DNA from 2 places in the Thioalkalivibrio sp. AKL6 genome. Region 2 is predicted to be linked to the other one. Evidence: riboswitches for the same ligand, from Rfam matches in the RefSeq annotation. Region 2 holds a riboswitch; the other holds the start of a gene.

Region 1 (14,680 bases), on a different contig from region 2:
GTTGATGCCCGTGGAGAGATCCAGCCAGTCGGCCTCGGGGATCCGGTAGCGCGCGGCCGCCTGGCGGATACCGCCCCCGTGCACCTGGATCAGTGCCTGCGGCTCCGGCGTCTGCATCGATTGGGCCTCAGAACAGGACAACGACAATCACCCCGGCCACAATGAAGGCCATCCAGATGGCCAGCGCACGATCCAGCAGCGTAATCGCCTGGCGAATGCCCGCCGCGTCCGGCATGCGGCCCATCCCCAGACGGGGTCGCCACTCGCGCTGCCCGCCATAGGGCGCCGCTCCGCCCAGGACCACGCCCAGCGCACCCGCCCCTGCGGCCATCACCGGCCCCGCATTCGGGCTCTTCCAGCCGGCGGCCTGCTCGCGCCAGCACTGCAGCGCGTCCCGGCCACGACCGGCCAGGGCATAGCCCAGTGCCGTCAGGCGGGCGGGGATCAGGTTCATGGCATCGTCCAGGCGCGCGGCGGCCCAGCCAAACGAGCGAAACCGGTCATTGCGATAGCCCCACATCGCATCCAGCGTGTTCACTAGGCGATAGGCCACCACGCCCGGCGCGCCAGCCACCAGGAACCAGAAGATCGTGGCGAACAGTGCGTCGTTGCCGTTTTCCAGCACCGACTCGATGGTCGCGCCACTCACCCCACGCTCGTCCAGGGCCGCCGTGTCGCGACTGACCAGCATGCCGACGCCGGTGCGCGCCCCAGACAGGTCATCCTTTTCCAGGGCCTCGGCCACCACCTCCGCATGCTCGTCCAGGCTGCGCCAGCCAATCGCCAGCGTCAGGATCGCCAGCGTCAGAAGCCAGCCCCAGGCCAACGAGGTGCCCAGTGCGGCCAGCACCACCCAGGGCAGGACCAGCGCCGCGAGAAGGAGCGCTCCGCGTACACGACTCGGCGCATGCCAGCGGGATTCGGCCCAGGCCGCGAGCTGGCCGAATCCGGCGAGCGGATGGAACCGCCGTGGGTCGCCAAACAGTCGGTCCAGGATCAGGGCTCCGATCAGGATCAGAAAGGTACTCATGTGTTGCCACCCCCGGATGGCCCATCCGGACGCGCGGCGGATTCCCGCACAACCGTGGGCAAGGCCAGCTCGCACGGCGCACCCCAGCGATCCTGGAACACCAGGTCTTCCAAGGGGCGGCGGGTGTCCCAGCCCGCCGTTTCCAGCATCGGCCGGTCATAGAAGCGCTCGACATGCCCGAGGCACAGCACGGCAATGGGGTACCCGCCCTCGGGCATCTCCAGCCGGTTGGCCAGCCAGTCCGGATCGAACAGGGAGACCCAGCCCATGCCCAGGCCCTCGGCGCGGGCGGCCAGCCACAGGTTCTGGATCGCACACGCGGCCGAACAGAGGTCCATCTCGGGGAGGGTCCTCCGGCCGAGCACGTAGCGCTCGCGGCCATCGGTCAGGGCCACGACCAGCAACTCGCCCGCCTCGCGGATGCCCTCCAGCTTCAAGCGATGCACGTCGGCCGCGCGCTCGCCACAGGCCTCGGCGGTGCGCGCCTGTTCCTCCGCCGCGTGGGCGTGGAGCGCCTCGCGCACCGCTGGGTCGGTAATGCGCAGGAAGCGCCAGGGCTGCATATAGCCCACGCTCGGCGCGCGATGCGCCGCCTCGAGCAGCCGCCGCAACACCGCTGGATCGACCGGGTCCGGCCGAAAATGGCGCATATCCCGGCGTTCCGCGATCACGCGATAGACGGCCGCAAGCTCATCTTGGGCAAACCCCGAACCCCCGGCATCAGCGCCCGGGCAGGAAGGGTTCTCATTGGCGGGCAACTCGGACTGCATCGGCTTACCGTCAGGGGGACACGACGCGGATGCAGAGGGATCGGGGTGTGGCCACAGGGGCCCGCACCTACCGACCCTCGCCCACCGCGCGGTCGCAGAAACATCGTCCAGGCCGGTCTCCGGGCTCGCGAGGCCCCGGCAACCCGGGGCGGCAAGTCGCCTTCCCGGGCCGCGTTCGGCCCAGTGGCTTTCGACTTGTCGAGGTCCGAGCGGCCTGCGGAAGCACCCCTCGAACCCACTCGCTTACCGTCGCGGGGGCAGCGTCGGAATGGGGCTGCGGAGGATCTCGCGCCTGCACCGACTTCCCGTTTAACCCGCGCGATCAGTCGCCCGGGCACCTGGTAGCAAGGCGCCAATCATACGCGGCAAGCCCACTGCCGACCAATTGACGCTCCGAGGCGCCCCAGGCTTGCTGCTATGATGCCCCGCTAGTCCAGCGCCAGGTGGCGGCTCCCCAGCCGGCTCGAAGGCGCTTGAACAACCAATCCAATGCGACTGTAAAATCATGCAATTTTGGACTTCCCGAACTCCACTTCTCGCTTGCCTCCTGGGCCTGCTCTCAACCCCGCTGATCGCAATGGCGGACTCAATCACGGTCACCGACGACGATGACCGCGAGGTCCATCTGGAGCAGCCTGCCGAGCGCATCGTCAGCCTGGCGCCGCACATCACCGAGGTGCTGTTTGCCGTGGGTGCGGGGGACCGCATCGTGGGCGCAACGCAGTACAGCGATTATCCGCCCGAGGCGGAGGCCATCCCGCGGATTGGCGGCTACAGCCGGATTGACCTGGAACGGGTACTGGAAAGGGACCCCGATCTGGTGATCGCGTGGAAGAGCGGCAACTCCGCCTCCCAGGTCGAACGCCTGCGCGAACTGGGACTGCCGGTGTACGTATCGGAACCACGCAGCTTCGAGGGTGTGGCCTCGAGCATGCGGCGCATGGCCACGCTCGCCGGCACGCATGACCAGGGCGACGCCGCGGCAGAGGACTTCCTGGGCCGAATGGACGCGCTCCGCGCCACGTACGGTGACCGGGACCCGATTCGCGTGTTCTATCAGGTGTGGGAGCAACCGTTGATGACGGTCAATGACGACCACCTGATCGCCGAGGCCATCGCCGTGTGTGGCGGCGTGAACGTGTTCGGCGATCTCGACCGCCTGGTGCCACGCATTGGGCGCGAAGCCGTACTGGATGCCGACCCCGAGGTCATCATCGGCGGCGGCATGGGCGAGGACCGTCCCGACTGGGTGGTCGCCTGGGGCCAATGGGAGGACCTGACCGCGGTCCAGCGCGACAATCTGTTCTTCATTCCCCCTTCGCTCCTGCAACGCCATACCGGACGCATCGCGGAAGGCACGGCCCTGATGTGCGAAGAACTCGAACGCGCCCGCGCCCGCCGTTCCGCCCCATGACCATGACGGTCCGCCTCGCAGTCTCCCGGAAAGGATATCGCGGGACACCAATGAAGGAGCGTGGTACGTGCGCTGAAGGCAGCGCTCCCGCCGTTCCGGCAACCTACCGCTTCGTCCGCCTGGAGCGGAGGGCTACCGCTTGACCCGTTCGTTCCTCCTGGCCCTGGGCGTGCTGTTGCCCGCGTCTGTGCTCTCCGTTCTGGTGGCACTGGCCTACGGCAGCGTGCAGATTCCGTTCCCTGACCTCCTGAGTGTCTTCTTCGGCGAGGCCTCGCGACTGCACAGCACCCTGGTACTGGATCTGCGCCTGCCGCGCGCGCTGGCCGCGTTCGCCGCCGGCGGGTTGCTGGGCCTGGCCGGAGCGCTGATGCAGGTTCTGCTACGCAATCCACTGGCCGATCCCTACGTGCTGGGGCTCTCTGGCGGTGCCTCGGTGGGCGCCTTGCTGGCGATGCTCGCGGGGCTGTCCATGTTCTCGGTCTCGGCCGCGGCCTTCGTGGGCGCCCTGCTGTCCACCATTCTGGTGTTCGGCCTGGCCCACGGCACGGGCAGCTGGACCCCGACCCGCCTGCTGCTGACCGGTGTCGTGGTGGCCGCCGGCTGGGGCGCGATGATCAGTTTCATCCTCGCGGTCAGCCCCACTGCGGAGCTCCCGGGCATGCTGTACTGGCTAATGGGCGACGTCTCCCATGCCCGCAACCCCTACCCGGCCTGGGGCGTACTCGTGGTCGTCGCGCTGCTCGCCCTGCCATTTGGCCGCACCCTGAACGTCCTGGCGCGCGGGCCCATGCAGGCCGCGGCCCTCGGAGTGGCCGTACGCCCGGTGGAATGGACGATCTATGTGGTGGCGGCCCTGATCACCGCGACCGCAGTCACCCAGGTCGGCGCGGTTGGCTTTGTCGGGCTGATCGTGCCACACATGCTGCGTCTGATCTTTGGCAACGACCAGCGCGTGATCCTCCCGGCCTCGGCCCTGGGCGGGGGCATCCTCCTCACCCTGGCCGACACCCTGGCCCGGACGATCATTGCCCCGGAACAATTGCCGGTGGGCGTCATCACCGCGATGCTGGGTGTCCCGGTGTTCCTGTTCCTGCTCTACCGGAGCCGCTGATGCCGCGTACGCCTTCCCCCGCCCCCGCAGCGACCCAGCCACACGACACGCTGGGCCTGGGCGCGCGCAGCGTCCACCAGGAACCGGGGCCCAAGACCCTGCTCGCCACGCATGAGCTCGTCATCGACGTGCCCGAGCGGCCGCCCGGATCGCCGTTGGACCTGACGGTGGATCCGGGCCAGTGCTGGGGCATCCTGGGGCCGAATGGGGCCGGCAAGAGCACCCTCCTGCAGACCCTCGCCGGCCTGCGGGCCGCGCGTGCCGGAACCATCAAGGTCAAGGGACAATCCATTGCGACCCTCGCCCGCGCGGAACTGGCCCGTCGCCTGGGCCTGGTCTTCCAGACCCACCACGACGGCTTTCCCGCCACGGTGCTGGAGACGGCCCTGATCGGACGCCACCCGTATCTGCGGCCCTGGGATATCGAATCTTCCGAGGACTACGCCCGCGCCCGGGCGGCACTCGCGGCGATGGATCTCGCCGACCTCGAGGACCGCATGGTGGACACCTTGTCCGGCGGGGAACGCCAGCGCCTGGCAATCGCGACCGTGCTGACGCAGGACCCCAGCCTGCTCCTGCTGGACGAACCCACCAGCCAGCTGGACCTGCATCATCAGGTGGCCGTGCTCAACCGCGTGCAGTCCATCGTCGGTCAGGAAGACCGAGGCGCGGTGTTGGTCCTGCACGACGTCAACCTCGCGGCGCGCTACTGCGATCACTTGCTACTGCTATTCCCTGACGGACAGGCGTGCTGGGGCCCCACGGCCACCATGCTGGTGCCCAGCGCACTGGAGCGCCTGTACAACCAACGCCTGAGCGTGGGCGAGGTGGACGGCCTGCCCGTCTTCCTGCCGCGCAACGAGTAGTCCCCATGGAATTCTTCCGCACCCTGCATTCCGATCTGGATGCCGAAAGCCTGCAACGAAGCCTCACCGTGCCCGCATTACCCGACGCCAGCGGCGCGATCGATACGCTGATCGCCGACGAGGGCCCGGATGCCGGCGTCGTGTACTGCCTGTGGGGCGAGTTTCGCGTCCATCGGGAAGTCATCAACGGTGGCGTTCGCTTTTCCCTTCCGGAATGCCCGAATGGCCTCGCCTGGACGTTGACCACGGGTCATCCGCCCGCCGCCCACGCCGTCATCCTGCACCTGACCATCAATCGCCAGGAACACGATCCCGATTTCATCGAAAGCCTGGAGATGTTCGCCGATTCCTGGGAGCTTTCGGCCACCTGACAGAACGCCCCATGACGGGAAACGATGCAATTTTCTTTTCGTTTCATGGTCGGTATGGTGCAGATCTGTTGCGAAGGAGAACGCCATGAACCCGACACCGCCGGACAGCGTGAAGACCTCTCATCCCACCCAGGACGGGGCCGGGGTGAAGATTCGGCGCATCCATGATTTTAGTGGCGGGCTGGATCCCTTCCTGATGCTGGACGAACTGAACGCCAGCGCCCAGGAGGACTACATCGGCGGCTTCCCCTCGCACCCGCACCGCGGTTTCGAGACGCTGACCTACCTGGTCCATGGCGGGCTCACCCACGAGGACTCCATGGGCAACCAGGGCCGCGTCGAGGCCGGCGAGGCCCAGTGGATGAGTGCCGGGCGTGGCGTAATCCACTCCGAGATGCCGCTTTTGGACGCGGACGGCCTGCACGGCTTCCAGCTTTGGGTAAACCTGCCCGCCGCGCGCAAGATGGACCCGCCGCGCTACCGCGACGTACGCGCCGACGCGATGCGTCACCTGCCGGAAGACGACGATTCGCTGCGCTTCAAGGCCATTGCCGGCTCCTGGCAGACCAGCGCCGGGGACACCGAAGGCGCGCTGCCGCAGATCGGCGAAGGCGCCGCCATGGCCGACCTCACACTACCGGCCGGCTATCGCCTGTCGCTTGCGGTGCAACTGGAGGATCGTGTGCTGGCCTACGTGTTCGACGGCGAGCTGACCGGCCTCGGCACGGGCCAACTGGGCGTCTGGCACGGCCACACCCAGATCCACCTGATCGCGCAGCAGGATGCCCGGGTACTGCTGTTCAAGGGGCGGCCGCTGGGCGAACCGATCGCCCACTACGGCCCGTTCGTGATGAACACCTCCGACGAGATCGAACAGGCCATCAGCGACTACCAGTCCGGCCAGCTCGCCGCCGAACCGGCCAGCATGGACTGAGCTCGAGCCGGCCCAGCATCCCGCAAGTTCCTCGCGCGAATCCCCCTCTCCGTCATCCCGGAAACCGCGCAGCGGTTAGCCGGGATCTCACCGCGTGGACCAAGACCTGCTGCCTGGCACCCGCGCCGGAGATCCCGGCTCTTCGCTCCGCTGCGGCCGGGATGACGCCGAGGAAGATCACCCGACCGGTGATACTTGCATCCCCCGCCACCTACCGCTTTCGTCATCCCGGGAACCGCGCAGCGGTTATCCGGGATCTCACTGCGTGGAACGAGCCCCGACCCGCTGTCTCGCACCCATGCAGAAAACCACGGCTCTTCGGTTCGTTACGGCTGCGGTGAAGGGGCTTTGGGAGCCAAGGTCGTTATGGATGGCGTCGCGGGCCACCCAGCTAGGCTTGGGGCTGGATCCGGTGATCCCACGATCCGTTCCGTGGAGAAGGATGGCCCCGCAACGGGTGCAGGGTCGCTTGTTCGTGACCGGCCCCCGGGTCCGGGATCAGACGCCTTCCTCGATCAGCTCGATGGCGTTGCCATCGGGATCGCGAACGAATGCGGCCGGGCGTCCGGAACGACTGCGCTCCACGGTAATCCCCGCCCCTTCAAGACGCGCTGCCAGCACCTCCAGGCCACGGACGCGCAACGCCAGATGACGGTCCTGACCGCAGCGCACGCCGCGCTCGGTCGGATCGGGGTTCGGCACCTGCAACAGATGCAGAGCCTGTCCGCTCCCCAGGTCATACCACAGACCGGGAAAGTCGAGATCCGGGCGTTCCAGTGGCACCAGGCCGAGCTGCTCCCCGTAAAAGGTCGCCGCCACCCGTGTGTCCGCAATCACCAGGCTTGCGTGATGCAGACGCAGGATGCCGGGTTCTACCCGCTTCGCCGAAGTCATACCCGCATCACCCCCGAAGCCGGTTCGAGCAACACAATGGCCTGGGCCGCCACCCCTTCCTTGCGCCCAGCAAAACCGAGGTGCTCGGTAGTCGTCGCCTTCACGCTGACATCGGCGATTGTCAGTGCCGTATCGGCTGCCAGGTTCTCACGCATCGCGCGCACATGCGGTGCAAGCTTGGGCGCCTGCGCGATCACCGTGGTGTCGATGTTGACCGGGCGCCAGCCGGCCCCGGCCACTCGTTCGAGCGTCTCCCGCAGCAGGACGCGGCTGTCCGCCCCTCGAAACGCCGGATCGGTATCCGGAAAGTGCAGGCCAATATCCCCCAGCGCCGCCGCGCCCAGCAGGGCGTCACACACCGCGTGGATCAGCACGTCCCCATCCGAGTGGGCGACGAATCCACGCTCGAACGGGATGCGAACGCCACCGAGTACCAAGTGGTCGCCTTCGCCGAAGGCGTGTACGTCGAAGCCCTGGCCAATCCGCAAGCCGCTCATGCGCGAAACCCGCCTTCCAGGCGTCCCTGCTGCATCAGATACAGGCGAGCGAGCTCAAGGTCTTCGCTGCGGGTGATCTTGATGTTCATCGGGGAGCCCTCGATCAGTCGGGGTGCCTGGCCCAGGAACTCGATGGCGCTGGCCTCGTCCGTCACCGGATGCCCCTCGGCACGCGCCTGCGCGTTGGCCGTTCGGAGCATGCCCAGCCGGAACATCTGCGGGGTCAGGGCCCGCCAGACCCGTTCGCGATCCAGCGTCCGTTCGACCTTCCCGGCACCATCGCTCCACTTGATGGTATCGGTGCTGGGACTGGCGAGCAGCCCCCCCACCGGATCGTCACGCAACTCGTGCAGCAGCCGGTCCACATCCGCTAGCGGCAGACAGGGTCGTGCCGCGTCATGCACCAGTACCCAGTCGTCCTCGTGCGCCCGTTCGGCAAGGAAATCGAGCCCGTTCTGGACCGAATCCGCGCGCTCCGCCCCTCCGGCCGCACGGAACAGCCGCCCGCCGGCCAGCGGCAGGTCCAGGGCATCCGGGTCGACGTCTGGACCGAGTACCAGAACCACCCCGCGAATCCGCGGGTGTTCGAGAAAGATCGACAGGGTGTGGGACAGGATTGTGTGCGATCCGAGTGTCAGGTACTGCTTCGGACGGTTGGATCCCATGCGCCGACCGATGCCAGCCGCAGGGATCAACGCCCAGAACGCTGGCTCCCGAGTCGGCACGTGTTCCGCGTCAGCCATCAAAGGGGTCCTCGGGTGGCAGGGTGTCGGTGGCGGGCTCCGCATCCTCCGGGACTTGCGCGTCCGGGCCCGGATCGGTCTCTCCAGCCGGGCCCGGTAGCGGCTCGACCTGCAGCCTCGTGGGCTCGTCCTCGCCCACCACGAAGAAGAAGATCTCGTCCTCGCGGATCATCCCCAGATCGCGACGCGCGCGCTCCTCGACCGCCGCGGTACCGCCGCGCAAATCGCGCACCTCGGCCTCCAGGGCCTGGTTGCGTTGTTCCAGCTCGGCATTTGCGGCTTGCTGTTGCGCGACCTGCTCGCGCAGATCGCGCACATCGCGCCAACTCCCCTCGCCCAGCCACAGGGGCCATTGCAGGGCCAGCAGCACGAGGGCCAGACCGATCAACAGGCCGCGCATCACCCGCACTCCGTATGGTTGAACAGAGAAAGCCCTCGCCCGCGCAGCGCGACAGACGCGACAACGTGGAGACGAGGGCTTTCGCAAGTGGCCGGCATGCCCGGCATTCTACGAGCCCCGGACGACCGGGGACAGGAACCGCGCCGCAGGCTGAGGACTGCGTGGTGACCAAGGCCGTCCCGGGTCTCGATCAGCGCCCGAAGGTGAACGCCGACATGCCCGGATAGGTCGCCCGCGAACCCAGGTGTTCCTCGATCCGGATCAGCTGGTTGTATTTGGCGACCCGATCGGAACGCGACAGCGAACCGGTCTTGATCTGGCCGGCGCGCGTGGCCACGGCCAGGTCTGCGATGGTCACGTCTTCGGTCTCGCCCGAGCGATGCGAGATCACTGCAGTGTAATTGGCCTTGCGCGCCATCTCGATGGCTTCCAGCGTCTCGGTCACGGTGCCGATCTGGTTGAGCTTGATCAGGATGGAATTCGCAACGCCCTTGTCGATGCCTTCCTGCAGGATCTGGGTATTGGTCACGAACAGGTCGTCACCCACCAGCTGCACGCGATTGCCCAGGCGCTCGGTCAGCGTCTTCCAGCCGTCCCAGTCATCTTCGGCCATCCCGTCCTCGATGGTCAGGATCGGGTACTGGTCTACCCAGTGGGCGAGATACTCGGAAAACTCGTCGGCAGAGAAGGCCTTGCCTTCGGAATCGAGGTGATAGCGCCCATCACGGTAGAACTCGGAGCTGGCGCAGTCGAGGCCGATCCAGATGTCCTCGCCCGCCTTGAAGCCGGCGTTGTGAACCGCTTCCAGGATCACCTCGATCGCGGCGGAGTTGGACGGCAGGTCCGGCGCAAAACCGCCCTCGTCGCCCACCGCCGTCGCCAGCCCGCGCTTGGACAGCACCTTTTTCAGCGCGTGGAAGACCTCGGCGCCGTAGCGCACGGCCTCGCGTACCGAATCCGCCCCCACTGGCAGGATCATGAACTCCTGCATGTCCACGCTATTATCGGCGTGGGCGCCACCATTGATGATGTTCATCATCGGCACCGGCAGCAGCGTGGCGTCGTCGCCGCCCAGGGTCTCGAACAGTGGCTGTTCGCGATCCGCGGCCAGAGCATGCGAAGTGGCCATGGAGACGGCCAACAGGGCATTGGCACCCAGGCGTGCCTTGTTGTCGGTCCCGTCCAGTTCCAGCATGCGGCGATCGACCGCGGTCTGGTCCAGCTCCATACCTCGCAGGGCGTCGCGGATCTCGCCGTTCACGTGGCTGACGGCCTTCAGCACGCCCTTGCCGCCGTAACGCTTTTCGTCGTCGCGCAGTTCCAGGGCCTCGCGGGCGCCTGTGGAGGCACCGGAGGGCACCGCCGCGCGCCCCATGGCGCCGGAATCCAGGACAACATCGGCCTCGACCGTCGGGTTGCCCCGAGAATCGATGATCTCGCGGGCGTGAATCTCCGCAATCTTGGACATGCTCTCTCCTTGAAAATACCCGCCCGGACGGGCCCGTCCGGGACGTTTTATCGATTCTTTCGGTCGTTAACCGAGACCGTACTCCGCCTCTGCAAACGGCTGCGCCTTGGCGGCGGCGTCCAGCGCCTTGAGCGTCTGCAGCAGCGCGGCCATCTTCGGCAGCGGCCAGGCGTTGGGACCGTCGGACAGGGCCTTCTCGGGGTCCGGATGGGTCTCCATGAACAGGCCGGATACGCCAGCGGCCACCGCCGCCCGTGCCAGCACCGGCACGAATTCGCGCTGCCCACCGGAGCAGGCGCCCTGCCCGCCCGGCTGCTGCACCGAATGGGTCGCATCGAAGACGACCGGGCAGCCGGTCTGACGCATCTGGGCCAGGCCGCGCATATCGGAGATCAGGGTGTTGTAGCCAAACGAGACCCCGCGCTCGCAAACCATGATCTGATCGTTACCGACCTCGCGGGCCTTATCCACGACATTGCCCATATCCCAGGGTGCGAGGAACTGGCCCTTCTTGATGTTCACCGGCCGGCCCTGGCGCGCAACGTTCTGGATGAAGTTGGTCTGCCGACAAAGGAAGGCCGGGGTCTGCAGCACATCAACAACACTGGCGACTTCGTCCAGCGCGGTGTCCTCGTGAACATCCGTCAGGATCGGCACACCGATCTCCGACTTCACTTTGTCCAGGATGCGCAGGCCCTCTTCCATGCCCAGCCCGCGGAAGCTCTTCGTCGACGACCGGTTGGCCTTGTCGAACGAGGACTTGTAGATGAACGGAATGCCGAGATCGTCCGCCATCGTTTTCAGCGCGCCGGCCGTCTCCAGGGCCATGGCCTCGGATTCGATGACGCAGGGGCCGGCAATCAGAAAAAAGGGCCGATCAAGGCCGACTTCAAAACCGCAAAGCTGCATGCTCTGTCCTGTCTGGAGGCCACCACCCTCCGGGTGCGGCCACAAAAAAGTGAACGGGCGCCTATTCCGTCAGCGCCGTGGTGGTTTCCGGTTCGCGGGCATCCTGGTAATCCCGGGCGGCACACACAAACGCGGTGAACAGCGGGTGGCCATCCCTTGGGGTCGAGGTAAATTCCGGGTGGAACTGGCAGCCCACAAACCACGGATGGTCGGCCAGCTCCACGGCCTCTACCAGTTCGCCGGATTCCGAGACCCCGGAGAGTCGAAGACCTGCGGCCTCCAGGCGTTCACGATAGGCGTTGTTGAATTCGAAGCGATGACGATGGCGTTCTCCCACCTCTTCGCGACCATAGGCCTCGGCAATGCGTGACCCCGGGGTCAGGCGCGCGCTCTGGGCGCCGAGACGCATAGTGCCACCGAGGTCACTGTCGGCATCGCGCTGTTCGATGCGGCCTTCCTTGTCCTGCCACTCGGTAATCAGCGCGATGACGGGATGCGGCGTGTCGGGGGCGAACTCGGTGCTGTGCGCACCTTCCAGCCCGACCACATCGCGCGCAAACTCGATGACCGCCACTTGCATGCCCAGGCAGATTCCAAGATAGGGCACATGGTTCTCGCGGGCGTAGCGCACCGCGGCAATCTTGCCCTCCACGCCGCGTTCGCCGAAGCCACCCGGAACGAGGATGGCGTCCAGGCCCTCGAGTTCGCGCGCGGCCTCGTTCTCGGCCCCTTCCAGCTTTTCCGAATCGAGATAACGAATCCGGACCCGGGTACCCGCCTGGATGCCCGCGTGGGTCAGGGCTTCGTTCACCGACTTGTACGACTCGGTCAGATCGACGTACTTGCCGATCATGCCGACCGTCACCTCGGACTCCGGGAACTCCATGGCATTGACCACGTGCTTCCAGTCCGAAAGGTCGGCTTGCGGGACCTCGATATGGAGTTTGCGCAGCACGATCTCGTCGAGCTTCTGCGAATGCAGCCACAGCGGGATCTTGTAGATATTGTCTACGTCCACTGCAGAGATGACCGCCTTCTCCTCGACGTTGGTGAACAGCGCGATCTTGCGCCGTTCACCCTCGGGGATCGCCTGCGTGGAGCGGCACAGCAGGATATCCGGCTGGATACCGATGGAGCGCAGTTCCTTGACCGAGTGCTGGGTCGGTTTGGTCTTGATCTCGCCGGCGGCCTCGATATACGGCACCAGCGTCAGATGCATGAACAGGGCGTTGTCATGCCCCAGCTCCACGCCCATCTGACGGATCGCCTCGAGAAACGGCAGGGATTCGATGTCACCGACCGTACCGCCGATCTCGATCAGGGCGATGTCGGCATCGCCGGCCCCCTCGTGGATCGAGCGCTTGATCTCGTCGGTGATGTGCGGGATGACCTGCACCGTGCCGCCGAGATAATCCCCGCGACGCTCCTTGCGGATCACGTTCTCGTAGATCTGCCCGGCGGTGAAATTGTTGCGCCGCGAGGTGCGAATGCGCACGAAGCGCTCGTAGTGCCCGAGATCCAGGTCCGTTTCGGCGCCGTCATCGGTGACGAACACCTCGCCATGCTGAAACGGGCTCATGGTGCCCGGATCCACGTTGATGTACGGATCCAGCTTGAGCAGCGTCACCTTGAGGCCACGCGCCTCCAGGATCGCCCCCAGCGAGGCGGATGCAATACCTTTGCCCAGAGACGAGACCACGCCTCCGGTAATGAAAACAAAACGCGTCATGCGGGAAACCTGGCTGGGAGCTGACAAGCACCCTGCCCCGGTTCGCACACGCAATCCGGGGCAGGCGGAAAACCCCTGAGAGAGTACCAGAGCACCCGCCCCCGCTCAATCGGAAGGTGGGGGCAGTGCCTCGTTTCCGGCCCGAGATGACAACGGCCGGAAGGCCACCAGGGTCATATCGTCACGCCGCGGCTCGCCGTCGCGATAATCTTCCAGCACCCGCACCACGGCATCGATCTTGGCCGACAGATCGCGGCCACTCTTGTCCGTCAGCACCTGGCGCAACCGCCGCCGACCAAACAATCGCGGCGGCTCTCCGCCGACATGATCGTGCACGCCATCGGTGATCAGGAAGAATTCCGTGCCCGGCTCCACGTCGACCTCGTGGTCCACGGGCTGGGCCGGTTCCAGGCTGCGGTAGCCAAGGCCGCCGCGTACGCCCCGGATCTCCTCGACCTCGCCGCCGCGGTCGATCATCAACGGCAGCCCGACCCCGGCAAAGGCCAGCTTGCGGTCCTCCGGTCGATACACGCAGACCGCGGCCTCCAGCCCGTCGTCCGAGTCGGAGTCATAGCCATCCTGACGCAGCCGCGAGCGTACCAGTCGATCCATCTCGCGCAGGATGGCCGAGGGCTCCAGCAAGCGGTGTTCGTGCAGGATGCGATCCAGCGCCGAGGCCACTACCAGGGTGATGAAGGCACCCGGTACACCGTGGCCGGTGCAGTCCGCCACCACCAGGATGCTGTGTCCGTCGATGGCCTCGACCCAGAAGTAGTCGCCACCCACCAGGTGCAGAGGCTCCCAGTAGATCTGCACCTCGTCCATGTGACCATCGAGGGCATGCTTGTCCGGCAGCATGGCGGTCTGGATGCGGCGGGCATAGCGGATGCTCTCCACCACCAGGCGATTACTGCGTTCAAGCTCACGGTTGGCCTCGTCCACCTTGGCCAGTGCCCGTTCCGTCTCGGATTTCTCGGCCTCCAACTGCCGGGTGCGGTCCTCGACGCGCCGCTCGAGGTCCGCATTCAGGGCCTTGAGCTCGCCCCGGGCCCCGTCGCGCGCGTCCAGCCCCGCCTGAAAGGCCCGCAGCAAACGATCCAGCGAACGCCCCAGCGCCCCCAGCTCATCGTTTTCGTGATGGCCCAGGCGCGGCCTCGGCCAGTGCGCGGGCTGCTCAGGGTCGGTGTCCGCCACCGCACGTGAAATCTTCAACATCGGACGGAGCATAAGCAGATAGAACAGTACAACCACCACCAGAGAGACGATCACCGCCTGGGTCACACTGGTCACGACCCCGGTCTGCAGCCGGTTGACGAAGGCCCGCCCCAGCACGCCGGGGTCCAATTCCACGCGCAGGACGCCCACGCCCTGGATATTTCCGCGGGTATCAGGGTGGCGCAGCTCGCGCTCATGGGTTTGCAGATCACCGAAGAGCCAGTGCGCCCACTCACCACCGGTCTGGGTGCGCTCCTGGGCATCTTCCGCAAGGATGTTGCCAAAATCGTCGAGGATCTCGACCCGCCGGATCTCGTCGAAAACCAGCA
Region 2 (14,680 bases):
TCGGCCACCGCCTCGCGGTTGCCACCGCCGCCGACGACAAAGTCCTGCAGGCTCACGATCCCGGCCAGCTCGGCCGGGGCCGCGCGCTCGGCCAGCTGCTCCACCGCCTCGCGGCTGGCGCCACCCCAGCGCGCCAGCACGGCAAAGCACTGCAGGCCGCGCTGTTCCAGCGCCTCGCAGCTCGTATCCAGCAAGGCCCGATCGCCCGGGCGGTCGCCGGTATCCAGGTCCAGCAGTGCGATAGCCGGGCCTTCGTCGAGTCCGAGATCCCCGGGATCGGCGCTGGAAACCCCATCCCGGTAATAGCGGATGGTCTCGCGCGGATCCGGCTCGGGTACTTCGACTGCATGCCCGCCGGCTGCCGCCAGCCAGCGCATCAGTCCTTCCATGCTCTCCGGGGTGCGCCCCTGATAGAAGGCGCGGCCAGTCAGCCACTCCGCCTGCTCTGCAAAACGTTCCTTTTGGTCCGCCAGGTGCTCGCGCGGATCCGCCCCGGGTTCGGGGTTTTCCGCCAGCTCGGTGCGCGCATCGTCGTCCAGGCCGGCCAGCACCAACTCGCCATCGAGACGCGACAGGGCGGTCAGGCGGCGTTCGCTGTTGATCGCCAGCAGCGCCGCGCCGCCGGCGGGAGGCTGCTCGCGCAACAGGCGCTCCAGACGCCGGGCCTGGTCGCCGAACACGGCGGCCACCAGCACCGCATCGGACTCGGCCCACAGGGCCGCAACGGCGGCGTCGTCCTTGTCGGCCAGCTGCTCCGGCGTGCGCAGGACGACTTCCGCGTCGGGATGGGCCTCGAGAAAGCGATGGGCGCCGGCGGCAACCTCGGCCGCCGAGCGATCCGACACGATGCCCGTGACCTGCGGACCGGCCCAGGCCGAACCTGCCCATAGGCAGGTGGCGAACAACAAAAGGGTGCGTTTCCAGATGAACATACGGATGACTCCGGAGAAACTACAGACAGCTGCACAACAGGCAAGCGGCCGGGAAACGCTGAGCCTTCAGCGCTTCCCGACATGCCGGTTAAGAACAGACTGGATTTGGGGTACGGGCCGGATTCAGCCGCGCTGATTAGCCGGCTGCCAGAGGACTTCCGCGCCGTTTTCGTGACGCGCGAGCACACGGCAGAGCACGAACAGCAGATCCGACAGACGGTTAATGTAGGCCAGCGAATTTGGCCGCAACGCCTCATGGTGGTTAAGCGCCACCAACCGCCGCTCGGCACGGCGGCACACCGTTCGCGCGATATGACAGTCGGCCGTGGCAGGACCACCACCCGGCAGGATGAACTCCTTCAACGCTGGCAGATCGGCGTTGAAGCTCTCGAGCTCGACATCCAGGCGTTCGACCGAGGCCTCTGGAAGCGCCTGATGTCCAGGCACCGCCAGCTCCGCCCCGAGATCGAACAGCTCGTGCTGCACCAGCGCCAGCGAGCGGCGCACATCTTCCGGGAGATCGTGGACCAGGACCCGGCCCACGACACTGTTCAGCTCGTCCACGTCGCCAAAGGCCTCGACGCGGTGGCTGTCCTTGTCCACCCGCGAGCCATCGCCCAGCCCGGTCCGGCCTTCGTCACCGGTACGCGTTGCAATCTTCGACAATCGATTACCCATGAATCACCTCTGCTGGTAGCGCAGTTTCACGAACGCGGCTCGGCCCGGCTGGTTGTAATCCGCCTCATTGAACGAATCCCTCGCCACAACGTAATCGCGGTCGAACACGTTCTTGACCGTTACCAGTACCGACCATTCCGCATCGATGGCATAGGCCGCGCGCAAATCCAGCAGGCCATGGCCGGAGAGCCGCTCCTCGTTATCTCCATCGTTGTAGCTGCGACCGCGCGCAAGGACCGTTCCACCAAGGGAGAAGTCGCCGACCTGACGGTCGAGGTCAAAGCGGCCAGAGACTGGAGGCCGCCGGCGAAGTTCGTTACCAGTGTTGCGATCTTTCGCATCCAACAGAGTCAGCGATGCCCGAGCGTTCCATGGACCAAATTCATGCCCGCCCTCGATTTCCAGGCCCCGAATCCGTGCCTCGTCCACATTGATTGGCATGAACACCCCACCAACCATTTGATTGTCGATCAGCTCGTCGACGCGGGTCTCAAACACCGCGACATCCACGTAGGCTTGGCTGGCCGCGTACCGGGCGCCGACTTCTAAGGTTTCCGATTCTTCCGGCTCCAAATCAGGATTCCCGAATCCCGGAAAGAACAGCTCGTTAAAGGTCGGCGCCTTAAACGCGGTGCCGTAGGAGGCTCGCAGGCGCAGCGCCTCCGTGGCCTGCATACCCCAAGCGACCTGCCCGGTCACCTTATCGCCGAACTGCTCGTTGTCATCTAAACGCAAGCTGCCTTCCAGGTCGTGCGCCCCAAAGCCCGACCGAAGGACAGAGTAAACGCCTACGTTATACCGCGAGTCCTCATCGTAATCGGTCGTACTGGATACCCGATCCTCATAGGCATCCACCCCTGCGATCAGGTCCGTCCTATCGCCAAGCTGGATGTCGTTGCGCCATGTCAGCTGATCCCGGCGGGTATCGAAGGTAGAAAAGAAAGTCCCGGCAGCAAAATTTTCTCCCTCGTCGCGGCTTTGTGCATAGGCCAACTCTGTGTCCCATCGGTCAAGAATGGGTATCCGAAGCCCACCCTGTAGGACAGCGTGTAAAAAATCGGTCTGATCGGGAGTCCCATCGAACTCCGTAGCACCCTCGGAATACAGCAAATTGCCGAAGAGCTCGATTCCGTTGTCGAGCCGATGGGAAACCTTTCCGGAGAGCGACGTGTTGTCGTAGCCATCGCGATCGTCGTCGCCGAATCCGTCCTGGACGTCAATACCATCGGTGGAGAAATGGCTCATCGATAGCCTGTAGGAAGTGTCATCGGTGCCACCAGCCACTCCGACCCCAAGCTCCCGCGTACCGAAGCTCCCACCGCCTAGAAAGGCGCTAGCTTCCGGCGGCCCCCGGCGTCCCTCTCGGGTGAAGACTTGGGTAACGCCCCCAATCGCATCTGAGCCGTAAATTGATGTCCGCGGTCCGCGAACAATCTCAACTCGCTCAATCTCCTCGGGCGGCAAGAATTGCCAGCTGGCTCCGCCGCTGGTCGCCGAACCCATGCGGACACCGTCCACAAGGAGCAGGTGATGGTCAGAACTCGTCCCGCGCATGAACACGCTGGTAGTCTTGCCAAAGGGACCGTTTCCGACCACGGAGAGGCCGGCGCGGCCTTGCAGAACGTCGGTGAACTGCTGGGGCTGCAGCCGCTCGATTTCTTCGCGATCGATTATTGTGACCGATGCGAGCGTCTCGTCGACGGTCTGGGCGACGCGCGTCGCCGTCACCTGAACAGTGTCGAGGGTTCGGGCTTCGGTTTCGGGGGCGTCCTGGGCGTGTGCCAGGGCGGGGGTCATGGCCAGCAGGATGGCCGTGGAAAGTGCTGTGCGTTTCATGTCGTCCGTGTCTCCCGGCGAGCCGCCCGCACGCCGTTGATTCGTCGGGATCGCGCAGACAGGGGGAGACAGACACGAGGGGGATCGGCCAGGACCGGCGAACGGCCCGGCACGATCATCCGCCTCGCATGCCCGCCGCATGCCGCGCGATCATTCCCTGGCCGGTCTCCGGGCTGACGAGCGTCCGGTGCGGCGCCTTCCCGAACATCATGTTCAGTGGCACTGGCCGCGACCATCAGAAACCGACTGGCGGTCTCTCGCTCGATCACCGTTGCGGGGGCAGCGTCGGACTCGTCCCGAGGCCTTGCAGCCCGCCGGAGACTCACCGATCTTCCCGTTTAACCCGCCAAGCCAGGCCTGGTCGGGCACCGAGGAACGCAGCGAACCCTACACAGTTGGGTGCAAAATTACCAGCCTCCAACCCACCCACCAGGCGCTCTCGCATGACGCTGGCAGGCTCGCGTGTCGCCGCCGATCAGCGGCGGCGCCGTTCCTCCGCGTACTGGTAGCGGGTCCCGCGCTTGAGCAGCAGCCCCCAAGCCTTGTCCTGCAGCATGGCGTCGAACTCAGGCGAGCGCTCGGCACGCAGCGCCACCGGGTGCGACTCGTCCCCGGTATGGGTCGCCAGCATCTCCAGGCGCTCGCGATTGGCCCCATAGTGGCTGACCAGGAAATCGCGCATGGAGTCACTCAGTGGCAGGTTGTAGATGCGCGTGAGGCGCAGCGCCAGCCACTCGGCCATGCGCCCGAGATCCTGCCGGACCTTGCGCACCATCGCCGAGCCCAGGCCTGCCTTGGCATCCGCGCTCATGCCCACGTAGAGCCCGCCCAGATAGGCCGCGGGATTGGCATATATCGCGCGCTGGATACTGGGATTCGTAAGATCCACCAGCGGCTCCATGATCAAGGCGAGCTGGATCCCGATCCGCTTGGCGGTCTCCGCATCCAGTGCCGAGCCGCCAAAGTAAAACAGGTCACCCTCGCGCTCGATCTTGAGTTCCTTGAGGAAAGAGCAGAAGTGGCTGGCCAGTTTCAGCTTCTGGTCGTCGGTCAGTTCGATCAGCTCCTCGCTCACCCGGATGCCGCGCACGCTGCGTTTGAACCAGCGCTTCTCGCCGCGCTTCTCCACCTGCGCCCGACGCAGGGCCTCCCAGCGTTCTACCGCGTTGGTGTACCGGCTTTGCGACTGCATCAGGTGATCGCGCGCCTCACGCAGGTCCTCGACTCGGCGCAGCGCAAGACCGAGGAGCTGCCCATCCGCGGAATTTTCCGGAGGTTCGAGATCCTCCAGTCGCTGCAGCGCCTCCAGCACCTGACGCCCCAGACTGACGATCGGCTCGCGCAGGGCCTGTGGATCCAGGCCCGACGCCTCGTGCTGGGATAGCAGGATGCCGAGGGAGCGCAGGCGGCTGACCACCCCGGCCTGAGCCACACGGAAGCGGTTGCCCTGGGATTCGAGGCGGTCCAGGGCAGCCCCGAGCTGCCAGCCCCCCGACCATTCGAAGCTCAGCCGCTTGATCTGGCGTCCGTTCACCAACTCGAAGGCGAGGACAAAGATCGCTTGTACGTCGTCGAGGGTGCAGCGCGCCAGGTCATCGGCGTCCGCGGCGGAGAACAGTCGATCCAGGAACTGATCCACCCGGCGCACACCGTCCTCCTGGGTTGGCGCCACGCCCCGCAGGCGGTCGCGCAGGAGGTCCGCAACCTCCGGCGCCTCGTGGTGCAGCTTCTCCAGGGCCGCGAGCCGGGAGTCCTCGGTCGCATCCACCAGATCGCCCACCCGCGCGCGCAGACCCAGGCGACGATAAATCTCGATCTGCTCCGCGGCGGCCGCCAGGCTGGCATCGCCGGTCATCTCGCGCACCGCGACCGCCACGGCCTCGGGGGCGATATCCACTTCGTGCAGCAGGACTTGGGCTGCCTTGCGCCGACGCATGTCCGGGGTCATCTCGCCCATCGCCAGGTCGCGGGTGACGAACAGCAGATCCGGCAGCAAGTCGATGGTGTTGCGCAGCTGATCGCGCGAGCGCTCCTGGCGCTTGCCCCGTGTGGCGTCCGCAACGAAACGCGCGACCAGGCCGATGACCCCGAACAGCAGGGTGTAAACGGCAAAGAAGATGAAGTTCTGTGCCGGGGCGGCGTGGCCGAAACCGAGGAAGTAGCCGCCCTGCATTGCCAGGAACGTGACTGGCCCGGCGGCCCACAGCAACTGCAGGAAGTTCAGGGACCAGGGAACACGCCGCGCGGTGGCGGCCACCTCGGTAATGCGGCTGCGCCCGGCCGCCTCGATCAGGACATGTTCCTGTGACGGTCCGCCGGCCTGCGGGCTTTCCTGGCCCTGTGCCTCCCTGCGTTTACGAAAGCGACCGAACACGCGCCCCTGCTCCGGAATGGGTGGTTACCGCCGGCATGGCCGCAACGCTCCCCTTAGTGTAGGGAAACCGTGTTCGGTTCGCGCGCGCCGGGCGATACTCGCGCGAGCGGCCCGGCGCGTCCGATGCAGCCTCAGGCGGCGTCGCTGGGCTGTGCCCGGGCCTCCCCGGGCGGGGTGGAGATCACTTCGGGGGCATCGTCACGATAGAGGTAATCGCGGGTCAGCGGCACCGCATCCTGCTGCTTGGCCATCTGCACATGGAAGACCACCTGGCCCCACCAGCGGAAAGTGCCCTCGCAACTCGCCAGGTAAAACTCCCACATGCGGCAGAACCGCTCATCGAAGCGTTCGACGGCCTCGCCCCGCACCTCCTGGAAGCGGCGATACCACTCGGCCAGCGTCTCGGCGTAATGCAGGCGCCAGAACTCGATATCGGTGGTGTCCAGCGGCGTGGGCTCCAGCGCGCCCATCACCTCGGACAGGGCCGGCGTATACCCGCCCGGAAAGATGTACTTGCTCAACCACGGGTTGGAGGTGCCCGGTGGCTCCTGGCGCCCGATGGTGTGCAGCACCGCGATGCCTTCCGGCTTCAGCAGATCATGCACGCGCCGGAAGAACGTCTCGTAGTTGGGCGTGCCCACATGCTCGAACATGCCGACGCTGACGATGCGGTCGTACTGGTCGTCGTGTTCGCGGTAGTCCTGATAGAGGAACCGCACCCGATCCTCGAGTCCCCGACGCTTGGCCTCGTCACGGGCAACCCGCAACTGCTCCTTCGACAGCGTCACGCCATCCACATGGACACCGGCATGCTCGGCGAGATGGAAGGCCAGACCGCCCCAGCCGCAACCGATGTCGAGCACCCGCATGCCCGGCTCCAGCATCAACTTCTTCCGCAGCATCGCGCACTTGGCCTGCTGCGCCTCTTCCAGCGTCATATCCGGGCGCTCGAAATAGGCGCAGCTGTAGAACATGCCCTCGTCCAGAAACTGACGATAAAGCCACTCATCGACGTCGTAGTGATGGGCGATGTTCTGGTAACAGCGCGCCACCTTGTTGCCCTGCTCGATCAGGGCCCGCAGCATGCGCACTGCAGGGTTGACCCGCTGCTTGAACATCGGCGCGAAGTTGCGCATGGCCACGTCGAGGAACACCTGCAGGCCCTCGGGGCCGGGCGACCACAGGCCGTCCATGTAGGTCTCGCCCAGCTGGAAACCCGGGTCGCGCCCAATCTTGCGTAACGCCGCCTTGTCATGCACCTGCATGGTGATTTCCGGCGCGCCGTTCCCGAAACGCTGCTCACGGCCATCCGGATGCCGCAGCACGAAGGTCCCGTAGCGTATGTACTGCTCCAGTAACCGCTCGATCATCTCTACCCCTGTCCTTGTTCTAGCGGTCGGGTCTCTCAGCCCCCACGCGTAACGCCGAACGTGACCGTGCCGCAGACTCTAGACTCAGTCTAATAACCGATGTCTCGCATTGTCCACGCAGCCGCCGGAGGGAGAAGACACCGAGCACATCTTGATGTGCGGCCCGGCTGACCGACGGCAATCCCTTCTGTAATCGCCTACAACTCATGGGGACAGTACCGCATTCCCGCGCCCGATGGCATACCCCGAAGATCGCTTTCCCCAACGTCGAAAAAACGGCTACCCTGCACCCATGACGCTACGACCCACCCAAGCCTGCCAGCACTGCACCCTGCGCCAGCTTTGCCTGCCCATGGGCCTGCCCCAGGATGAACTCTGGCAACTCGACCAAGTCGTCCAGCAACGCCGGCCGATCGCCAAGGGTGCGCCCCTGTTCACCATGGGGACCAAGTTCGAAGCGCTGTACGCGGTCCGCACCGGGGCACTGAAAACGGTGCTGATCTCCGATGACGGGACCGAACAGATCACCGGCTTCGCGCTGGCCGGCGACCTCCTGGGGCTGGACGCGATCCACTCTGGCAAGCACCCGGTCAGTGCCATTGCACTGGAGTCCACCAGCGTCTGCGCCGTGCCCTACGGGCATGTCGACGACCTCGCCGGCCGCCTGCCGACCTTCCGCCAGCACATGATGAGCGTGATGAGCCAGGAACTGGCCCAGGACGAAAGCCTGCACGCCTTGCTCGGCCAACGTACCGCGGAGCAGCGTCTGGCGACCTTCCTGATCGCCCTGTCGGAGCGTCATCGCGCCCGCGGCCTGTCCCCCGAGCGGTTCTACCTGCCCATGTCCCGGGCAGACATCGCCAACCACCTGGGCCTGACCCAGGAAACCATCAGCCGGCTGTTTACTCAGCTGCGCAACCAGGGCGTAATCAACCTGCACACCCGGGACCTGGAGATCCTCCAGCCCGACGGCCTGCGCAACACGGCCGGGGTCACCTTCACCTCCGCCGCGAGCAGTGCCTGAAGCCGGGGACATCCCGGAGCCGGCCACGGACTTCGACGCCTTCTGGGCATTCGCCGACGCACTGTGGGTCGATCCCACCGCTCGCGAACGTCTGATGCGCTGGCAGGACGAATGTGGCGTGGACGTGATGCTGGCGTTGTTTGCCCTGTGGTACCCGCAGCCCCTCGGCCCCTCGCAATGGCGCGTACTGCGGCAAACGGCCCGGCGCTGGCAGTCATCCTCCACCGAACGCCTCCGCGCACTGCGCCGGCGGCTCCACACCCCCGAGCGCAACGCGCTCTACCGCGCGGTGCTGGCACTGGAGCTTCAAAGCGAGCGGCTCGCCGGCCTGCAACTGCTCGCGGAGGCCCGGCGCCTGGCGCCGCAGACCACCCCCGCATTCGCCATCGACCCCCAGCGCCGATTGCGCACCCTGTTCCCCGATCTGCCGGACGCCGACATCCGCGACGGATTGCGCGAGTTCATGGCCGCCTGAACCGCGCGTGGTGCACGCAAGGGCGCATTCCGGCTATCCTCCCCGCACATTGACCGAACACGGCAGGATTCATGTCGGATGATCTGCGCAGCCAGCTCCTGAAAACGGGGCTGGTCGACGAAAAACAGGTTCGCCAGGCCAAGTCGCAAAAGCACAAGGCCCAGAAGGGGAACGCGAAGAAGAAGAAGGACCGCAACACGGGTCCGGACCCGGGCGTGGCCGAAGCGCGCAAGGCCGAGCAGGCCGAGCGTTCGCGACAGAAGAACCGCGAACAGCAGGAACGTGCCGAACGCCGGGCCCGCCACGCGCAAATCCGCGAACTGGTCAGCACCCACCTGGCGCCGATTCCCACCGGCGATGCCGCGCTGGATTATCACTTCCAGCAGGGCGGGCAGATCCGCCACCTCCCGGTGACCGCCGACCTGCAAAAGCGCCTGGCCGACGGCCGCGCCGCGCTTGCCGGCCTGGATGTGCGCCCGGAAAAGGGATTCCGGGTCATCCCGCGCGAGACCGCCGACCGCATCCGCGAGCGCGATCCGGAATGGCCACTGGTCATCCCCGCCGAGGACGAAACCGGATCGGAACCTGCCCCGGACGACCCATACAAGGACTACGTGGTACCCGACGACCTCATGTGGTGACCCGCAGGGGAATCCCCGCAGGCCAGCGATCCAATCAGTCGGTTGCGCGCTTCACGTCCGCGGCGGGCATGCCGCTTTGCTGCGGGCGCCGCGCCTCGTCACTGGACATGTCCTGCGGCGTGATGCCGCCCTGCTCCAGGCCCTGGGCGGGGCCGGCCGACTCCTCCGGCTCGCCGCCGCTGCCGCAGCCTAGCGCCAGCAGACCCACGGCCGTCAGACCGATCACCAGGGGGGCGGCTCGCTGAATCTCTCGCATCATCTTCACTCTTGATCCATGTGTACTCGAAGCCTGCAAACTCTGCGGCGGGCGCGCAACATCGAGTGTAACAGGCGGGGGGTTCCGGCAAGGGCTTCAGGCGGCGCCCACCGGCAGGATCCGGGTCCCCGCTTGCCCGGCCAGGATAGCCGCGGCGTCCTCCAGCGAACCGATCCCGACCCGAATGCCGCCCTGGGCAGCGCGCCGTGCAGCCTCCATCTTCGGCCCCATGGAACCGCCCGGGTACGCCGCCGGCTCCACGGCCGTAACCAGAAGCGCCTTCAGGCGCCGGGCGTCCGGCGTGCCCCAGTCCATGTAGACGCCGTCGACATCGGTCAGCATCAACAGCCAGTCCGCCCCGACATGCGCGGCCAGGCGCGCGGCCGTCAGGTCCTTGTCCACCACGGCCTCGATGCCGTATAGACGCCCGACGCCGTCACGCGCGACCGGTACGCCGCCGCCCCCGGCACAAATCGCCACCGACCCGCCATCCACGAGACTGCGAACGGCCTCCATACCCAGTAGGCGTTGTGGCTCCGGCGATGCCACCACCCGCCGCCAACCCTCGCCGTCTGGCGCCACGTCCCAGCCACGCTCGTCGGCCAGCGCGCGGGCGCGGGCCGCGTCCCAGGTCGGGCCAATGAACTTTTCCGGGTGGTCGAAGGCGGGGTCGTTCGGGTCGACCTCGGTCTGGGTGAGCAAGCTTGCCACCCGGTCATGGCCCAGCGCGTTATGCAGCTCCCGCGCCAGGATGTAGCCGATCATGCCGTGGCTCTCGGCCCCGACCACATCCAGCGGCCAGGCGATGCGATCGCATTCCGCCTGATTGGCGAGCAACCCCACCTGCGGCCCGTTGCCGTGGGTGACGACCACCTCGTGCTCGCACGCCACAGCCGCGATGGCTGCCGCCGCACGCTGGGCGTTGTGCTGCTGGGCCTCGGCCGAGGGGGTCTCGCCGCGTTGCAGCAGGGCGTTGCCGCCCAGCGCGATCACGATACGCATGGCGGGCCTACTCCGTACTTGAAGGGTTGGGTCAGGTGCGCGGGAGCGTGACGCCGCGCTGGCCCTGGTATTTGCCACCGCGGTCCTTGTAGGAGGTCTCGCAGACCTCGTCGGACTGCAGGAACAGCATCTGCGCCACGCCCTCGTTGGCGTAGATCTTGGCGGGCAGCGGCGTGGTGTTGGAGAACTCCAGCGTCACGTGGCCCTCCCACTCGGGCTCCAGCGGGGTCACGTTCACGATGATGCCGCAGCGCGCGTAGGTCGACTTGCCCAGACAGATGGTCAGCACATCGCGCGGGATGCGGAAGTACTCGACCGTATGCGCCAGGGCAAAGGAGTTTGGCGGGATAATGCAGCAGTCCGACTGCACGTCCACGAAACTGCCCTCGTCGAAGCCCTTGGGGTCGACAATGCTGGAGTTAATGTTGGTGAAGATCTTGAAGTGATCGGAGCACCGCACGTCATAGCCGTAGCTCGAGGTCCCGTAGGACACGATCCGCTGCTCGTCGCGGTAGCGGATCTGGCCGGGCTCGAAGGGCTCGATCATGCCCTTCGTCTCGGCCATCTCCCGAATCCAGCGGTCCGCCTTGATGCTCATTGGCCCTGTCCCTGGTGGCGCACCGGATCAGTTGTCCTGGATCACGATGTTGGGGAATTTGCTGCTGTAGTCCTTGGACTGCTCAGCCAGCTTGGCACCCGTGCGCCGTGCGATCTCGCGGTAGATCTCCGTGATGCGGCCCTCCGGGTCGGCGACCACGGTGGGTTCGCCACCGTCCGCCTGCTCGCGGATGCGGATGTCCAGCGGCAGTGCGCCCAGCAGATCCACGCCGTATTCCTCCGCCATGCCCTCGGCGCCGCCCTGGCCGAAGATGTATTCCTCGTGGCCGCACTTCGAGCAGATGTGGATGCTCATGTTCTCGATGATGCCGAGCACCGGCACCTCGACCTTCTCGAACATGCGCAGGCCCTTGCGCGCATCCAGCAACGCGATGTCCTGCGGCGTGGTCACGATCACCGAACCGGAGACCGGGATCTTCTGCGACAGGGTGAGCTGGATGTCACCGGTGCCCGGCGGCAGGTCGATGATCAGGTAGTCCAGCTCCTTCCAGTTGGTCTCGTTCAGGAGCTGCTCCAGCGCCTGGGTAACCATCGGGCCACGCCAGATCATTGGCGTGTCCTCGTCGATCAGGAAACCAATGGACATCGCCTGCACGCCGTGGCGCTCCAGCGGCTCCATGCTCTTGCCGTCCTTGGATTCCGGCTTGTCCTTGATCCCCAGCATGCGCGGCTGGCTGGGGCCATAGATGTCGGCATCCAGGATACCGACCTGCGCGCCCTCGGCGACCAGGGCCAGCGCCAGGTTGACCGCGGTCGTGGACTTGCCCACCCCGCCCTTGCCGGAGGCCACGGCGATGATGTTCTTGATCCCCGCCATCGGCTTCAGGCTCTTCTGCACCGCGTGGGTCGTGACCTTCGTGCTGATGGTGACCTCGGAGGACTCGAGCCCGGCCACACCCGCCAGTGCACCCTGGATGGCGGCGCGCAGCTCGTCGTGGTACCCAGCAGCGGAATACCCCATCTGGATATCGATCGCGGCACGGGCACCGTCCACACGAATGTCCCGGACCTCGCCGGCGGCGACCAGGTCCTGCTCGAGGTACTTGTCCTGAACGGTCTTCAGGGCGTTTTCGATCTGCTCTCGCGCGAGTTCGGCCATGGGTACGTGGCATCCGATGTTGGGAGTGATCGCGCGATTCTACTGGCCTCGGTGCACCACGCCAATGGCACCACGAGCCACCCGTCCTTTCCGAAGCCCCCAGGCGCGAATCAAGGCAGGTGTCAAGGCCCTTGCGACGGTTTTATGCACAAAGGACCTGAAGATAGGGAACATCGGCCAAGATAGGCGAACAAGCATCTAAGTCGCTGCACAATTGTTCCGCAAAGTACTGTTTGTCCTGCCTTCTTATGTGTTGGTCGTTTTTTAACCAATTTGTCATGCGGCCTTGTGTGGCAAGGCCTGGCGACCGATTCCACCGGGTTGCCCACAGAGTTATCCACAACTTCTGTGGACAACATGCCGGAGCCCTTGGCACGCCTCGACAACCCGCGAGCCAAACCCGACAATAGCGCCCCTGCACCCGCGCCCGGTGCCACCCAAACGAGCCAAGCAATGACCGATACCCCGCGCAAGATCCTCGTCACCAGCGCCCTGCCCTACGCCAACGGCCCGATCCACCTGGGCCACCTGGTGGAATACATCCAGACCGATATCTGGGTGCGCTTCCAGCGTTCGCGCGGCCACGAGGTCATCTATGTCTGCGCGGACGACGCCCACGGCACGCCGATCATGCTCAAGGCGCGCGCCGAGGGCATCGAGCCGGAGGAACTGATCGCCCGCGTGCGCCAGGAGCACGAGGCCGACTTCGCCGACTTCCGCATCGGGTTCGACCACTACCACTCGACCCATTCGGACGAGAACCGCGAGCTGGCCGGGCAGATCTACACCGCGCTGCGCGATGCCGGACATATCGAGACCCGCACCATCGACCAGGCCTATGACCCCGAGGCCGGGATGTTCCTGCCCGATCGGTTCATCAAGGGCACCTGCCCCAAATGCGGCGCCGCGGAACAGTACGGCGATTCCTGCGAGGCCTGCGGCGCGACCTACAGCCCGCTGGACCTGAAGGACCCGGTCTCCGCGATCAGCGGTGCGCGCCCGGAGTCGCGCGCCTCCGAGCACTACTTCTTCAAGCTCGGCGACTTCGAGGCCTTCCTGCGCGAATGGACCCGCTCCGGACGCCTGCAGGACGCGATCCGCAACAAGCTGGACGAGTGGTTCGACACCGGTCTCAGTGACTGGGACATCTCCCGCGACAAACCCTACTTCGGCTTCGAGATCCCCGATGCGCCGGGCAAGTACTTCTACGTCTGGCTCGACGCACCGATCGGCTACATGGCGAGCTTTCGCGCCTACGCCGCGCAGCAGGGGCTGGACTTCGACGCCTGGTGGGGGGCGGACTCCGACGCCGAGCTGTATCACTTCATCGGCAAGGACATCGCCTACTTCCACACCCTGTTCTGGCCGGCCATGCTGCACGGTGCGGGCTATCGCACCCCCTCGGCGGTGTTCTGCCACGGCTTTCTGACCGTCAACGGGCAGAAGATGTCCAAGTCGCGCGGCACCTTCATTCGCGCCCGCGACTACCTGGAGCACCTGAACCCGGAATCCCTGCGCTACTACCTGGCCGCCAAGCTAGGCGACAGCGTCGACGACCTGGACCTGAATTTCGAAGACTTCGTGCAGCGCGTGAACTCGGACCTGGTCGGCAAGGTGGTCAACATCGCCAGTCGTTGCGCCGGCTTCATCAACAAGCGCTCCAACGGCGAACTGGCCGCGGAACTCCCGCGCCCGGACCTGCACGAGGCCTTCGTCGCCGAGGGCGAGGCGATTGCCGAGGCGTTCGAGAAGCGCGAATTCGCCCAGGCGATGCGCCGCATCATGGCCCTGGCCGACCAGGCCAACCAGTACATCGACGAGGCCCAACCCTGGGTCCTGGCGAAGCAGGAGGGCCGCGAGGCCGAGGTCCAGGCGATCAACACCCAGGGGCTGGACCTGTTCCGGATCCTGATCGTCTATCTCGCCCCGGTGCTGCCGAAACTGGCCGCCGACGCCGCCGAGTTCCTGGACCTGGAAGACACCCGCTGGGCCAGCCGCGAGCCGCTGGTCGGACGCAGCATCCAGAAGTTCAAGCCGCTGATGACCCGCATCGAAGCGGAGACCATCGACAAGCTGCTGGAGGCGTCGAAGGCCACCCTGGCCGCGACCGAGGCATCCAGCGCCACCGACAACGCCGCCCCAGAGGCGAACGTGGATCCGATCGCCGCGACCATCGACTTCGACACCTTCGCCCAGGTGGATCTGCGCATCGCGCGCATCGCCAACGCCGAACACGTCGAGGGCGCGGACAAGCTGCTGAAGCTGACCCTGGACATCGGCGACGAGACGCGCCAGGTATTCGCCGGCATCAAGTCCGCCTACGCGCCGGAGGACTTGATCGGTCGGCATACCGTGATGGTCGCCAACCTGGCCCC

Evidence for each region. Region 2 has a riboswitch for cobalamin ahead of D575_RS0111295 (TonB-dependent receptor domain-containing protein). Riboswitches for the same ligand answer to the same signal wherever they lie in the genome.
Region 1: another riboswitch for cobalamin. It lies ahead of bluB (5,6-dimethylbenzimidazole synthase); the one in region 2 lies ahead of D575_RS0111295 (TonB-dependent receptor domain-containing protein).

Annotation. Positions count from the first base shown of each region.
Region 1 covers NZ_AQXS01000010.1:223,858-238,537, reverse strand. Annotated here, with positions in the region: gene cobD (threonine-phosphate decarboxylase CobD) at 1-117, opposite strand, end outside; gene cbiB (adenosylcobinamide-phosphate synthase CbiB) at 128-1,030, opposite strand; gene bluB (5,6-dimethylbenzimidazole synthase) at 1,027-1,800, opposite strand; cobalamin riboswitch at 1,893-2,157, opposite strand; gene D575_RS0109100 (cobalamin-binding protein) at 2,378-3,214, shown strand; gene D575_RS0109095 (iron ABC transporter permease) at 3,354-4,325, shown strand; gene D575_RS0109090 (ABC transporter ATP-binding protein) at 4,325-5,191, shown strand; gene D575_RS0109085 (hypothetical protein) at 5,197-5,562, shown strand; gene D575_RS0109080 (pirin family protein) at 5,648-6,496, shown strand; gene D575_RS0109075 (VOC family protein) at 6,995-7,390, opposite strand; gene ispF (2-C-methyl-D-erythritol 2,4-cyclodiphosphate synthase) at 7,387-7,887, opposite strand; gene ispD (2-C-methyl-D-erythritol 4-phosphate cytidylyltransferase) at 7,884-8,630, opposite strand; gene ftsB (cell division protein FtsB) at 8,623-9,030, opposite strand; gene eno (phosphopyruvate hydratase) at 9,221-10,498, opposite strand; gene kdsA (3-deoxy-8-phosphooctulonate synthase) at 10,565-11,407, opposite strand; gene D575_RS0109045 (CTP synthase) at 11,469-13,136, opposite strand; gene D575_RS0109040 (SpoIIE family protein phosphatase) at 13,242-14,680, opposite strand, start outside.
Region 2 covers NZ_AQXS01000011.1:120,470-135,149, forward strand. Annotated here, with positions in the region: gene D575_RS0111285 (cobaltochelatase subunit CobN) at 1-932, opposite strand, end outside; gene D575_RS0111290 (cob(I)yrinic acid a,c-diamide adenosyltransferase) at 1,056-1,610, opposite strand; gene D575_RS0111295 (TonB-dependent receptor domain-containing protein) at 1,614-3,446, opposite strand; cobalamin riboswitch at 3,588-3,834, opposite strand; gene D575_RS0111300 (hypothetical protein) at 3,922-5,820, opposite strand; gene D575_RS0111305 (cyclopropane-fatty-acyl-phospholipid synthase family protein) at 5,952-7,190, opposite strand; gene fnr (fumarate/nitrate reduction transcriptional regulator Fnr) at 7,483-8,214, shown strand; gene D575_RS0111315 (DUF2390 domain-containing protein) at 8,207-8,689, shown strand; gene D575_RS0111320 (DUF2058 domain-containing protein) at 8,761-9,330, shown strand; gene D575_RS0111325 (hypothetical protein) at 9,365-9,586, opposite strand; gene D575_RS0111330 (carbamate kinase) at 9,683-10,588, opposite strand; gene dcd (dCTP deaminase) at 10,620-11,186, opposite strand; gene apbC (iron-sulfur cluster carrier protein ApbC) at 11,214-12,305, opposite strand; gene metG (methionine--tRNA ligase) at 12,759-14,680, shown strand, end outside.